One region of the Paenibacillus sp. FSL E2-8871 genome, then DNA from elsewhere that is predicted to be linked to it. Evidence: riboswitches for the same ligand, from Rfam matches in the RefSeq annotation. Region 1 holds a riboswitch; the other holds the start of a gene.
The links. Region 1 has a riboswitch for cyclic di-AMP ahead of NYE25_RS23685 (hypothetical protein). Riboswitches for the same ligand answer to the same signal wherever they lie in the genome.

Region 1 (5,972 bases):
AAATGTAAGGGAAAGGTGTTGCGGGATCTCATTACGTACCAACCGGCTGCAACATCTTTCCACGGTTCCTTAAAAGCGGTGAGCCACGGAAAACGTTGGTGTGCTGACCAATCCTGCAGCTGTTGCTTTTCTCGGATACTTTTATATATTTCGTATATAATTGTTCGGTCCATACAGTATTCACAGGTAGATGGGCTGCTGAAATGGCGAAGTGATTCAATCTGCTTCTGACCAAAAGCATAGCCGACAATAGTTCTGTGATGATCCTCTTCGAACCACAACGCTCCAAAGCAAACATAATTTAGACTTATCGGCTCAAGTAGCCCTTGCTGAGTTCCCCAATAATAGTGTTTCATTCCTTTCACCCCGTCCAGCATGCTATCACCTTATAGAATCAGGTAACGCAAAAACCGCAGCAAGAGGAGGACCTCTGCTGCGGTTTTGGAATACAGGTATACACACACCTGTGCCAAAGCGTGGCGGATCAAGGGTCTCTCTCTTTACGCTTACGAGGTTAGCTGTCGGATTCGGACGGTGAGAGTCGCCCTACCTATGTGAGACTTGAACAGTCTCCTTCGGATTCACCCCAAGTAGGCCATGTGGCCTGATGGTTCCCCCGTTCCCTGCAAATACAGGAACTCAGCGTTGAATGTATTTTGTGAAATAGATTCAACCCGAATCATACTCTTTTCAAGGTGTTTCTGTAAAAACAGAAAGTGTTCTTTTGAGCGCGATTTAAACCAAATCCTGCCTACTACGACGGAAAAGGGAACCAAATAGGTATTTATTGCGAGTTATCGGGCTTCTTCCTCGCTTAATCTCGACTTCTTGTTTTCTTACCTATAAAGGCGATTTTTTGAGATATCTACATTTGTGGTGAATAAAATCACATGGTATGCCCGCTTTTCGCTAATGGATTAAAACTCGAGTAAACAAGAGATATAGAGAGATTGGATATCAAGTAAGCGCTATCCAACGCGAAAATAGTTTTTAATTTGCATTATTTTGGCATCAATCAGGTTTTACAATTCTTCCTGCATAAGGGTATGATTACTCCTGTTTCAACAACAATCGAATATTTGATCCGCTTAATTTCCGATAAGGAAAGCGGGGGAACCAACAATCGGCAGACGATGTGAGAGTCGGAAGCCGGTTATGGGGTGAATCCTGTAGAAGATGCGAGTGAGCTCGCATCTATACAGGTAGGGCGACTCTCACCGCCCGAATCCGACAGCTAACCTCGTAAGCGTATGGAGAGAGGATGAGTGCAATGTGACCGCTAGCGAGCCACAGAGGAGAATCCTTTGTGGCTTTTTGCTGTGCTTTTTTAAGCAAAGCATTTATGGAAAACCTCACGAAGAGGTCGTTATATTCATCATTAGCGGTAGCTTTTCTTTCAAGATCAGGGTGATCAAGCTCTGATCTTACAAGCAAAGCATTTGAGGAGAATAAGAGATGACAGATCAGAATGAATATGTACTGGTATGTGCGCCAACGAAGGCAGGCGAACATTTTATTAAGCTTCTAAAATTCAGAGGCATTAAGATGGCCGGATTGACCAACAACTTGCCTGAGAAGGCCCTACTCGAAGAGATGGGGATTGAACAAGTCGTTCTAGTTGATACCCGCCATCAGAATACTTGGTTTCGCCCGCCGTTCCCGGTAGGACGGGTATATCTGTTCGAGAGCAGCTTTACGTTATGCTGCCGCTACATTCAGATGTGCCGCACCTGGACGACACAGCCGATTTTTGTAATCACAAGCTCAATAAATCCTAGATTGGTCTATAAAAGGCTTGGTGCAAGTTATGTAATCTATTCTCACAGTGGTGATGCTGATTTTCTAATCGATAAATCACCTCATCAAGGATAAAAGAAGGAGTGCGGGAGATATGATGGATCTGTATATGGTGGCTTCGTTAGCTGTAATTTACGGGTTGTTTTATGGATTTATGCGCTGGTGCGCAGGTGTAGTTGAGGATACAGGGAGGGATAAGTTGTGATTCTAGTAATCGCTGTTACCCTACTGTTGTTTGTATATCTGGTTTACGCATTGATTCATCCGGAGAAATTTTAAGGAGGGGCATTCATGGGCATTTTGCAAATAGTTGCTGTAATCGTAATTCTTATCTTGCTGGTTAAGCCGATGGGCACGTATTTATATTATGTATTTTCTAATGAACCGAACCGTACGGATCGATGGTTTGGAGGCATGGAAAAAGGAATTTATAAGCTGATTGGCCTGAAAAAACGGGACGGAATGTCTTGGAAGAAGTATGCGCTCAGCTTTGTGTTAACAAATATCGTATTGGTTACTTTCAGTTACATTGTTCTTAGATTGCAGCGGGGATTGCCGTTAAACCCGAATGGAATTACGGATTTGGAACAGACGCTTTCATTCAATACAGTGATCAGCTTTATGACCAATACGAACCTGCAGCATTATAGCGGGGAGACGGGGCTTTCGTATTTTTCACAAATGGCTGTCATCACGATGATGATGTTCACATCTGCAGCGAGCGGATTTTCTGTTGCGGTTGCCTTTGTCAGAGGAATCACGGGACGGAAATCAGTCGGGAACTTCTTCGAGGATTTCGTCAAAGCACATATTCGTGTGTTCATTCCGCTAGCTTTGTTAGTTTCATTGGTGTTGGTAGGACTGCATGTGCCACAAACGCTCAAGCCATCACTTGAAGTCACTACACTAGAGGGCCAAACACAACAAATTGCTATCGGTCCAGTAGCTTCTTTGGAATCGATCAAACATCTGGGCACGAATGGTGGCGGCTTCTTCGGGGCCAATTCATCCCATCCTTTTGAGAACCCTAATCCACTTACGAACGTTCTGGAGATTCTCTCTATGTGGATGCTGCCAGCTTCGCTCCCTTATATGTACGGATTGTTTGCCAAGAACAAACGTCAGGGCTGGGTAATTTTTACCGCAATGATGACCTTGTTTGTTCTGCTATTAAGCCTAAACTTCTATGCTGAATCAAAAGGTAATCCGGCGATCAATGCACTAGGAATCGAATCTTCACAAGGTAGCATGGAAGGTAAAGAGGTGCGCTTCGGCATACCGCAGTCTTCCTTGTTTACTTCAGTAACAACCGCAGCTACGACAGGTAGTGTTAACAATATGCATGATACGCTGACGCCGCTGGGAGGCATTACGCCTCTTGCACTGATGATGCTCAACAATGTCTTCGGTGGTAAAGGTGTCGGACTGATCAATATGCTGATGTATGCGATTCTGGGTGTCTTCCTGTGCGGTCTGATGGTCGGCAGGACACCGGAGTTCCTCGGACGGAAGATAGAGGCCAAGGAGATGAAGCTGATTGCCATTGCGATCCTTGTGCATCCGTTCATTATCCTTGTACCAACTGCAGCTGCGTTCCTGACCGATTTGGGGCAAGGGGCGATTACGAACACTGGATTCCATGGACTCAGCCAAGTGTTATATGAATATGTCTCTTCTGCCGCGAACAATGGCTCAGGATTTGAAGGACTTGCGGACAACACAACCTTCTGGAATGTTACAACCGGGATTGTCATGCTGCTAGGTCGTTATGTTTCTATTATCGCAATGTTGGCGGTAGCAGGTTCTCTGCTTCAGAAGAAGCCGGTTCCTGAGACGATTGGCACGTTCCGCACAGACAATGGACTGTTTACGGGAATTCTGATTGGTACAGTAGTGATTATCGGTGCGTTGACGTTCCTGCCGGTCATTGTACTCGGCCCCATTGCAGAATATCTAACCTTACGGTAGGAAGAGGGAGAATAAGATGAGTACTGTAAAAAGAAAAAAGTTGCTGACGGGACCCATACTCCTAAGCGCTGTAAAGGATAGCTTTATAAAGCTTAACCCAGTAACGCTAATCAAAAATCCAGTCATGTTCGTGGTAGAGGTCGGTACGATCATTGTACTCCTCATGGTGTTGGCTCCTGGATATTTTAATGCTGAGCAATCGATAGGATTCAATATCACAGTGTTGTTCATTCTGCTATTTACAGTGCTGTTTGCGAACTTCGCTGAAGCACTGGCGGAAGGCCGCGGTAAAGCCCAAGCTGATTCGCTTAAAAAAACGAAACAAGATATCACTGCCAACAAACTGGTTGGAGGGTCGGTGAAAACAGTATCCTCCTCCGAACTGCGTAAAGGGGATATCGTCATCGTCAGTCAGGGTGAACTCATCCCTGGTGACGGTGAAGTGATTGAAGGGCTGGCTTCCGTAGATGAATCAGCGATTACAGGTGAATCTGCACCTGTAATCAAGGAAGCTGGTGGGGACTTTGGTTCCGTTACAGGCGGCACTCGGGTCGTCAGTGATGAGATCAAAGTCAGAATTACTAGTGATCCTGGTGAGTCGTTTCTAGATCGGATGATTTCCCTCGTTGAAGGGGCGAAACGTCAGAAGACACCTAATGAAATCGCGCTAAATACGCTTTTGATCAGTCTGACGCTGATTTTCTTGATTGTAGTAGTGACCTTGCGGCCGATTGCAACTTATCTAGGTGTTGATCTTGATATTCCCGTCATGATCGCCTTGTTGGTCTGTCTGATTCCGACAACAATCGGGGGACTACTATCCGCAATCGGAATAGCGGGTATGGACCGGGTGACCCAGTTTAATGTACTCGCGATGTCGGGTAAGGCCGTTGAGGCTGCTGGCGATATTAATACGATGATCCTAGATAAGACCGGTACGATTACCTTTGGGAACCGGATGGCGAGTGAATTTGTACCAGTGGGAAATGAATCCGAAGCGGAGCTTACGGCATGGGCGGCCATCAGTTCCCTAAAGGATGAGACGCCTGAGGGACGTTCTGTAATTGAGCTGGCCAAAAAGCTGGAATGCAGCTATGACAGCAAGCTTGCTGAAGGTGGCGAATTCGTAGAGTTTAAGGCCGAAACTCGGATGAGTGGTATTGACCTGCAAGATGGACGCTGCGTACGTAAAGGTGCGGTAGACTCCGTGAAGAAATGGGTACAGTCGAAAGGCGGAGTCATTCCCGATAACCTCGACAGTAATTCTGATGCTATCGCTCGGATGGGGGGAACCCCGTTAGCGGTTGCGGTAGACAATCGGATCTATGGACTTATTTACTTGAAGGATACAGTTAAGCCAGGCATGAAAGAGCGATTTGATGAGCTGCGGAAAATGGGGATCAAGACCATCATGTGTACGGGTGACAATCCGCTGACCGCAGCTACGATTGCCCGTGAAGCGGGGGTAGATGATTTCATCGCGGAAAGTACACCTGAGGATAAAATAGCAGTTATTCGCCGCGAACAGAACGAGGGCAAGCTGGTTGCGATGACCGGGGATGGTACAAATGATGCCCCTGCCCTTGCACAAGCTGATGTGGGCTTAGCCATGAATAGCGGCACTACAGCTGCTAAGGAAGCAGCAAATATGGTCGATTTGGACTCTGACCCTTCGAAGATTATAGAAGTCGTAGCGATTGGGAAACAGCTGCTGATGACGCGGGGTGCGTTAACAACCTTTAGTATCGCGAATGATATCGCGAAGTATTTCGCTATTATTCCGGCGATGTTCATGCTCGCCATTCCTGAAATGGAAGCCCTGAATGTAATGGGACTAGGCTCGCCAAGCTCGGCTATAATATCCGCCTTAATATTTAATGCGATTATTATTCCGCTGCTCATCCCACTGGCTATGAAGGGTGTGTCGTATAAAGCTATGAGCTCTACGAAGCTGCTTGGACGCAATATATTTATCTATGGGCTAGGCGGAGTGGTTGTTCCATTTGCTGGCATCAAGCTCATTGATATGATCGTAAGTGTATGGATTTAACGACGTATTGACTAATCATTGAAAGGGTGAGAGCATCGTGAATAACGGAAACTCCATGGAGGACACTGAAGAGCAGTTATCATCATCGAAAGGTGCTTATTTCTTCATTATTGTGCGACTAAGTTTAGTATTTATTGTTCTCTGCGGAATGATCTAT
Region 2 (5,972 bases), 560 kb from region 1:
CCAAGCAAATTACCAAGTGCCATACGTCTTTCAGCTGCCCGAGGATGTACAAGCATTCCAGCGGCCATTAGATCATCAAGTCCAATTAAAGCAGGTGCACCTTCAAAAGAGGTATGTACATTCCGCAGCGCATGACGAATCGCCTCTGGAGAAGCGTTCTCCACACCAATATCTCCCTTGCGGGTTGCGTCCTTCTCCGGAATGAAGGCATGCTTACAGCCCGGAACCTTTGCGGACACAATCTTACGAATTCGTTCACCCGCGTGATCCGGGTCAGTAAGGATAATCACTCCTCTACGCTCCATAGCAAGCGCGATCTTCGCAATTACGGTCCGGTCTACAGCCGAGCCCCCTGTTTCGATCGTATCTGCTTCTACAGCGCGTTTAACAGCGACGGTATCACTCTTACCTTCAACGACAATTAATTCCTTAATCATATCTCTTGACTCCTTCCAAAAAAAGCAAAAAAGAAGAGGTTTCGCTCCTCTTCTTTTGGTTAAAGAATGTATAAGTGATGAGCGGTTGCTCTGCGATCAACGAAATGATCATCTGGCGTTCCTTAACGGTTATCATCACTATAGCTTATCAAAGAATAATTTGCAAAAGCTTCAGCCTAGTTTAACTCCGGCTTCACAGGTCCAATCACATAAACGGTGCGCGATTTACGACCGAAATTACGGACATGGCTCAGTGAATCGTAATAGACATCTACTTTATTGCCTTTAATGGCACCGCCAGTATCTTCTGCTCGGCGGAATCCAAGCCCCTCGATATATACCCACCAGCCAATAGGGATTACATTCGGGTCTACCGCAATTGTACGACCTTCCGTTACGCGTGTTCCGGAGGCAGTTTTGGTACCAATACCTGGCTCTTCTGATGAATAAGCTGTCATGGAGACGTTCTTAATCATCTTCTTGTACTCAAAGTCTACGCCAGCCTTGCTAGTGACGTTATTAGTCTTGGCGCTAACCTTAGCCGTTTTTGAAGTGGTGTTTGATTTGGAAGTTGTTGTAGTCTTAGCTACAGCCGGCTTAGGAAGTGCTTTGGTACCAACGGCAATAATCTTATCTTTCGTTACCGTTTGTACTTCCTTACCAATCATGCGCATAGAGGCCAGTTCTCCGTCTTGGTAGATCTTTTCAATATGCTGAATCATGACGCCTGGTTTGCCTGCCTGTGCCACTCTAACTGTTCCCACAGTAAGGGAGGGGTCTGCTGTCTTGATGACTCTGAAGGGTAAGTTAGTTGATCGCTGTACAGTCTGTTTGTTGATGCGAACAATCTTAACCTCCATGTTTGCAGAAATGGTGGTGTCTAACGAAGGGAAAATCTTATCATGACCTTCTAGGGTAATGCCCATTTTCTCAATTGCTTTACCAATTGTGTCTTCGGTCGTATATAACGTTTTTGTTGCTCCATCCGCAGTAAGACTAATTTTCTGCGCACGATTGATAACGACACGGTCACCGTCTTTTATTTCATCACTCAGTCCTAAAGATAGTTCATCATGCGGCTGCAGCGAAATTTGCTCTTTCTCCAACACATCACCAAGAAGCGCTTCTCGCGTTTCAAGCGTCTGTGTTTGCCCGTCTATTACTAAAAATAATTGTTTGTTACTTTGACCGTGTACGTACAGCAGAATAAGTAGCGCGATAGCGACTGAAATCACGCCTGCAAGTAAAAGTACGCGAGTATTTACTTGCTCCCACCGTAATGCGAAAGACCTGCTGGATGACTGCGAATCATGGGATACTTCTGGTTGGAATACGCCCATTCTCTCCATCCTCCTTACATAGCCCCGTCGTCAATTGTATATCATGAGGACTGAATTCCTTTGACGAAACTATTTGAGATTGTCACAGGACACGCACGTAATAACTTAGCGTCTCCTGCTCATGGATCGCCTGCTCGGCACAGCTACTCCCACCCCTGTTATATAACAGTATGTGGGCAACATTCTATTTATTCAAAAATAAAAAAGCCTAAAAAGAGTTCAACTGAGGACTCTTTCGTGGCTTCTCCAATATCAGAATAGAGAATGCTTGTGCACGAGGTTGCCTCTCTTACTTGCGCTTACGGGGTTAGCTGTCGGGTTCGGACGAAAGAGAGACGCCCTATTTCAGGTCACCCGCTCATGGCGGTTGCCCTTAAATTCACCCCAAAGACCACGTGAAGAAATCAAATACTGTCCTACGGCACGTCTAAACCGTATTTAAAATACAGGCATGCGGCAGGTCAATATTGGTTCCCCCGTTCTCCATACGGAGACTCAGCGAGACGATCCATGAATCAATGGCTGTCACTATAACACAGCTCACATCACTGAAAAGATGATATCCTGTTTTGATGCATGTTGTAAAGGACGATTCAACCACGTTTACGCAAAAATATGGTTAAAATATTGTAATATTCAGCCGTTTTTATATTAAAAAAGTTTAATATATCGGCCATTCTCTATTTTTCGCCTGTTTTGCTCCCGTTTTCACTCAATCCCAAATCGTTCCAGTGCGTTCGCATACGTTATTTTAGCCAATTCTTCCCATGTTAACCCTTTAATTTCAGCTGCTGCCTCTGCTACAAGCTTCACATGAGCGCTCTCATTTCGCTTCCCGCGGAAGGGGTGTGGAGTCAAATATGGAGCATCGGTTTCGATCAATAATCGGTCTAGTGGGGTCTGCGCAAGCACTTCTTTTGGCACTCTTGCATTTTTGAACGTAATGGGTCCTCCAAAGGATAAATGAAAACCAAGATTCAAGCACATTTTAGCTGTTTCCCAGCTTCCTGAGAACGAGTGCATCACGCCTCCAACCTCATTTGCTTTTTCCTCCCGTAAAATCCGTACAATATCCTCATGGGCATCACGATCATGAATACAAATCGGCATATTTAGTTCACGGGCTAGTCCAATTTGCTTGCGAAAAACTTCTTGTTGCACATCCTTGGGAGAAGTATCCCAGTAATAATCCAGTCCGATTTCACCAATAGCCACTACTTTTTTATGACTGCATAGAGAAGCGATCCAATCGAGATCTCCTTCTTTCATATCAATCGCATCCTGAGGATGCCAACCCACTGCCGCATAAATATAATCATAAGATTCCGCCAGCTTCATCGTTGAGGGAATCGTCTCCCGATTAAATCCGATATTAATCATCTTGCTAACTCCTGCTTCTACAGCACGAGCGATAACTTCTTCGCGATCCTCGTCGAATTGAGGTGCATCCAGATGCGTATGTGTGTCAAACAGAAACATTTTAACCCTCACTCCTTGTTCTTTTTTAGATATAAGACAATATAAGTTTCACGCTATCCGTTATATCTTATATTTCTACTCTTCTTGTCATAAATCCCATATTTTCTTGTATTATTTTGCAAAAATCTCTGCAATAGAAGCAGGCAATCGCGTAAGCGCATTTCTCAACTTATCCTGAGGAAAATAAAGATGATATCTTCCACGGTGAATGCCGCTAATAGAACGCACAATATCCGACACCTCTGAAATTTCCCGCAGATGATCATGCCGATCAAGCAGCAGAATTTGTTTATTGTCAAAAGCTTCTCCCGGACGGAACACATCATAGGGCAGATCTGTCGGAAAATCAATCTCCAAATCATATTCTGGGTGAAGTCCGGCTGCCGCAAAACTGCTGCGAATTTCAGTAATCATATCTGTATCGAGATTCTCCACCTCTACATATTTATACAGTTTACGATGAATAAAACGGGTACACAAGTCACTTAGGAGCTCATCTTTCTCAAGCGTCCACTGCATAAAAGCCGTCTGTACCAGTGCTTCATCTAGCATTAAATATTGCTTCACTGTCACCTCACCACGGAACAAATCCTCCAGCGGATTAATCATGAAACTAAAATTGTACCCCTCTTGGAAAAGCTCCTTGGCTCTACGGAAAATTTGTCGCAAAATAATCTCTGAGCTACGTGTCACCGGATGAAAATAGACTTGCCAGTACATTTGATAACGCGACATTAAATAATCTTCAATGGCATGCATTCCCGATTCTTTTACAACAATTCGACCATTATAAGGACGCAGCATTCTTAAAATCCGATCAATGTCGATCGTCCCATAGTTTACACCTGTATAGTACGCATCACGCAGCAAATAATCCATGCGATCGGCATCTAGCGGACTGGAAACCAGATTTACAACAATTTCATGCTCATAAGTTTTAGCGATTACAGAGGCTACTTTACGAGGAAAATCCTCCTCCACATCACGCAAGATCTCAGTAATCTCTGTGTCCTCCAGAATAATTCGACAAGTCCAATCCTCATGATTCATTTCAAAAGCTTCTTCTATAGAATGGGAAAATGGACCGTGTCCCAGATCATGCAGCAAGGCCGCACACAAGGTGAGCAGACTTTCTTCAGGAATCCAATCCTTATACCCGCTTCGTTCAAATTGCGAAATAATTCTACGTGTAATTTCGTAAACCCCTAGGGAATGAGAAAACCGACTATGCTCTGCGCCATGAAAAGTGAGATACGAGGTACCCAGCTGGCGAATTCGGCGTAAACGCTGAAATTCCTTTGTATTTATTAGTCGCCAAATAATAGTATCCTGCACGTGGATATAATTGTGAACCGGATCTTTGAAAACCTTTTCTTCTGTGAGCGGCTGCTTCATGAGATCAACTCCTTTATTAAATTTAATATGATTTTAACCAATATAAGTATATAATAAGTAATTATGTCGTACTTTGTCGAATAGTGACGTTTTTAGTCTTGGTAAATCGACAAAGTTTATTTTTTCACTTTTTTTAGAATTCGTGATTGTTATAGGGAATTCAAAGTTTTCGTGAAAAAGCACTTATTTAACAGATGAAAAAAGGTTGACTGTTTTGGGAATCGTTGGTATTATAAATATCATAAAACAGTGAACAATGTCGAATAATGACGTTTTTGGAACATTGAGAGGAGTAACGATTGTTATGATGAAATCAACAGGAATTGTAAGAAAAGTAGACGAACTTGGACGGGTAGTTATTCCCATTGAATTGCGCCGTACTCTTGGCATTGGTGAAAAAGATGCACTTGAAATTTACGTTGATGGTGAGCGCATTATGCTTAAGAAATATGAGCCTGCCTGCATTTTCTGCGGCAACGCTGAGAACGTAACTTACTTCAAAGGAAAAATAGTTTGTCATGAATGCATTTCTACTATCCCTACCCCTGTGACAAACTAAAATAAATAGTATATAATAGAACTAATCAAATTGTTAATTCTAACCTTTTCATATCTCCTTGACCTCCCGTGACCGCGGGAGGTATTTTTTTTCTGCAATCACCTGTGTTTCCCGCCCCAAAAGGTGTCTATAAGGATTTACTCCCCCATGACACCTAATAATGATGGGTAATGCGGTGAGAGCATGAAGTAAAACGAGTTTTACCATGATCTGGTCTATCTTGGGCTTCCTTTTGGGAACCACCTTCAGGCTAGAATCTCGTCAGCTTCGTAATACCCCTCCGCACCTGGTTAACCTCTTAGAATTAGAATCCGTCAATGACACTTACTGCTGCTCCGCTTTATCCAGAAGTGCGTTATAAATATCTCGCTTTGACACACCACGATCAGAGGCTGCTTTTTTCATAGCTTCTTTACGCGGCATATCTGCTGCTTCGTAATGAGCAACATGTTCTTCAATACTTAACTGGCGCCACCAAGCCGATTCCGCCATTTCAGCATCTTCCTTGCTCTCGCCTTCAACGACGATAACATACTCACCAAGCGGTGGATGTTCAGCGAGCCAATCCGTACATTCCTCGATCGTCCCACGTAGAAACTCCTCATATCTCTTCGTCAGTTCACGAGCAAGCACAATTCGCCGATTACCAAATGCTTCATGGAGATGAGCCAGTGTCTTCACCACGCGATGTGGAGATTCGTAGAACAGTATAGTCCCTTGCGCCGAACGAAGTGGACTTAATACCGCACGGATATCTTTACG

Region 2: it holds a riboswitch for cyclic di-AMP, as region 1 does, so the genes downstream of both, NYE25_RS21225 (3D domain-containing protein) here and NYE25_RS23685 (hypothetical protein) in region 1, are expected to answer to the same signal.

What each region holds. Positions count from the first base shown of each region.
Region 1 covers NZ_JBBOBV010000001.1:5,234,631-5,240,602, forward strand. The annotation lists gene NYE25_RS23680 (hypothetical protein) at 1-356, opposite strand, end outside; cyclic di-AMP (ydaO/yuaA leader) riboswitch at 490-655, opposite strand; cyclic di-AMP (ydaO/yuaA leader) riboswitch at 1,076-1,265, shown strand; gene NYE25_RS23685 (hypothetical protein) at 1,456-1,872, shown strand; gene kdpF (K(+)-transporting ATPase subunit F) at 1,999-2,076, shown strand; gene kdpA (potassium-transporting ATPase subunit KdpA) at 2,089-3,765, shown strand; gene kdpB (potassium-transporting ATPase subunit KdpB) at 3,782-5,815, shown strand; gene kdpC (potassium-transporting ATPase subunit KdpC) at 5,871-5,972, shown strand, end outside.
Region 2 covers NZ_JBBOBV010000001.1:4,671,363-4,677,334, reverse strand. The annotation lists gene rnmV (ribonuclease M5) at 1-437, opposite strand, end outside; gene NYE25_RS21225 (3D domain-containing protein) at 614-1,777, opposite strand; cyclic di-AMP (ydaO/yuaA leader) riboswitch at 2,059-2,288, opposite strand; gene NYE25_RS21220 (TatD family hydrolase) at 2,486-3,256, opposite strand; gene NYE25_RS21215 (HD domain-containing protein) at 3,368-4,651, opposite strand; gene NYE25_RS21210 (AbrB/MazE/SpoVT family DNA-binding domain-containing protein) at 4,956-5,210, shown strand; gene rsmI (16S rRNA (cytidine(1402)-2'-O)-methyltransferase) at 5,535-5,972, opposite strand, start outside.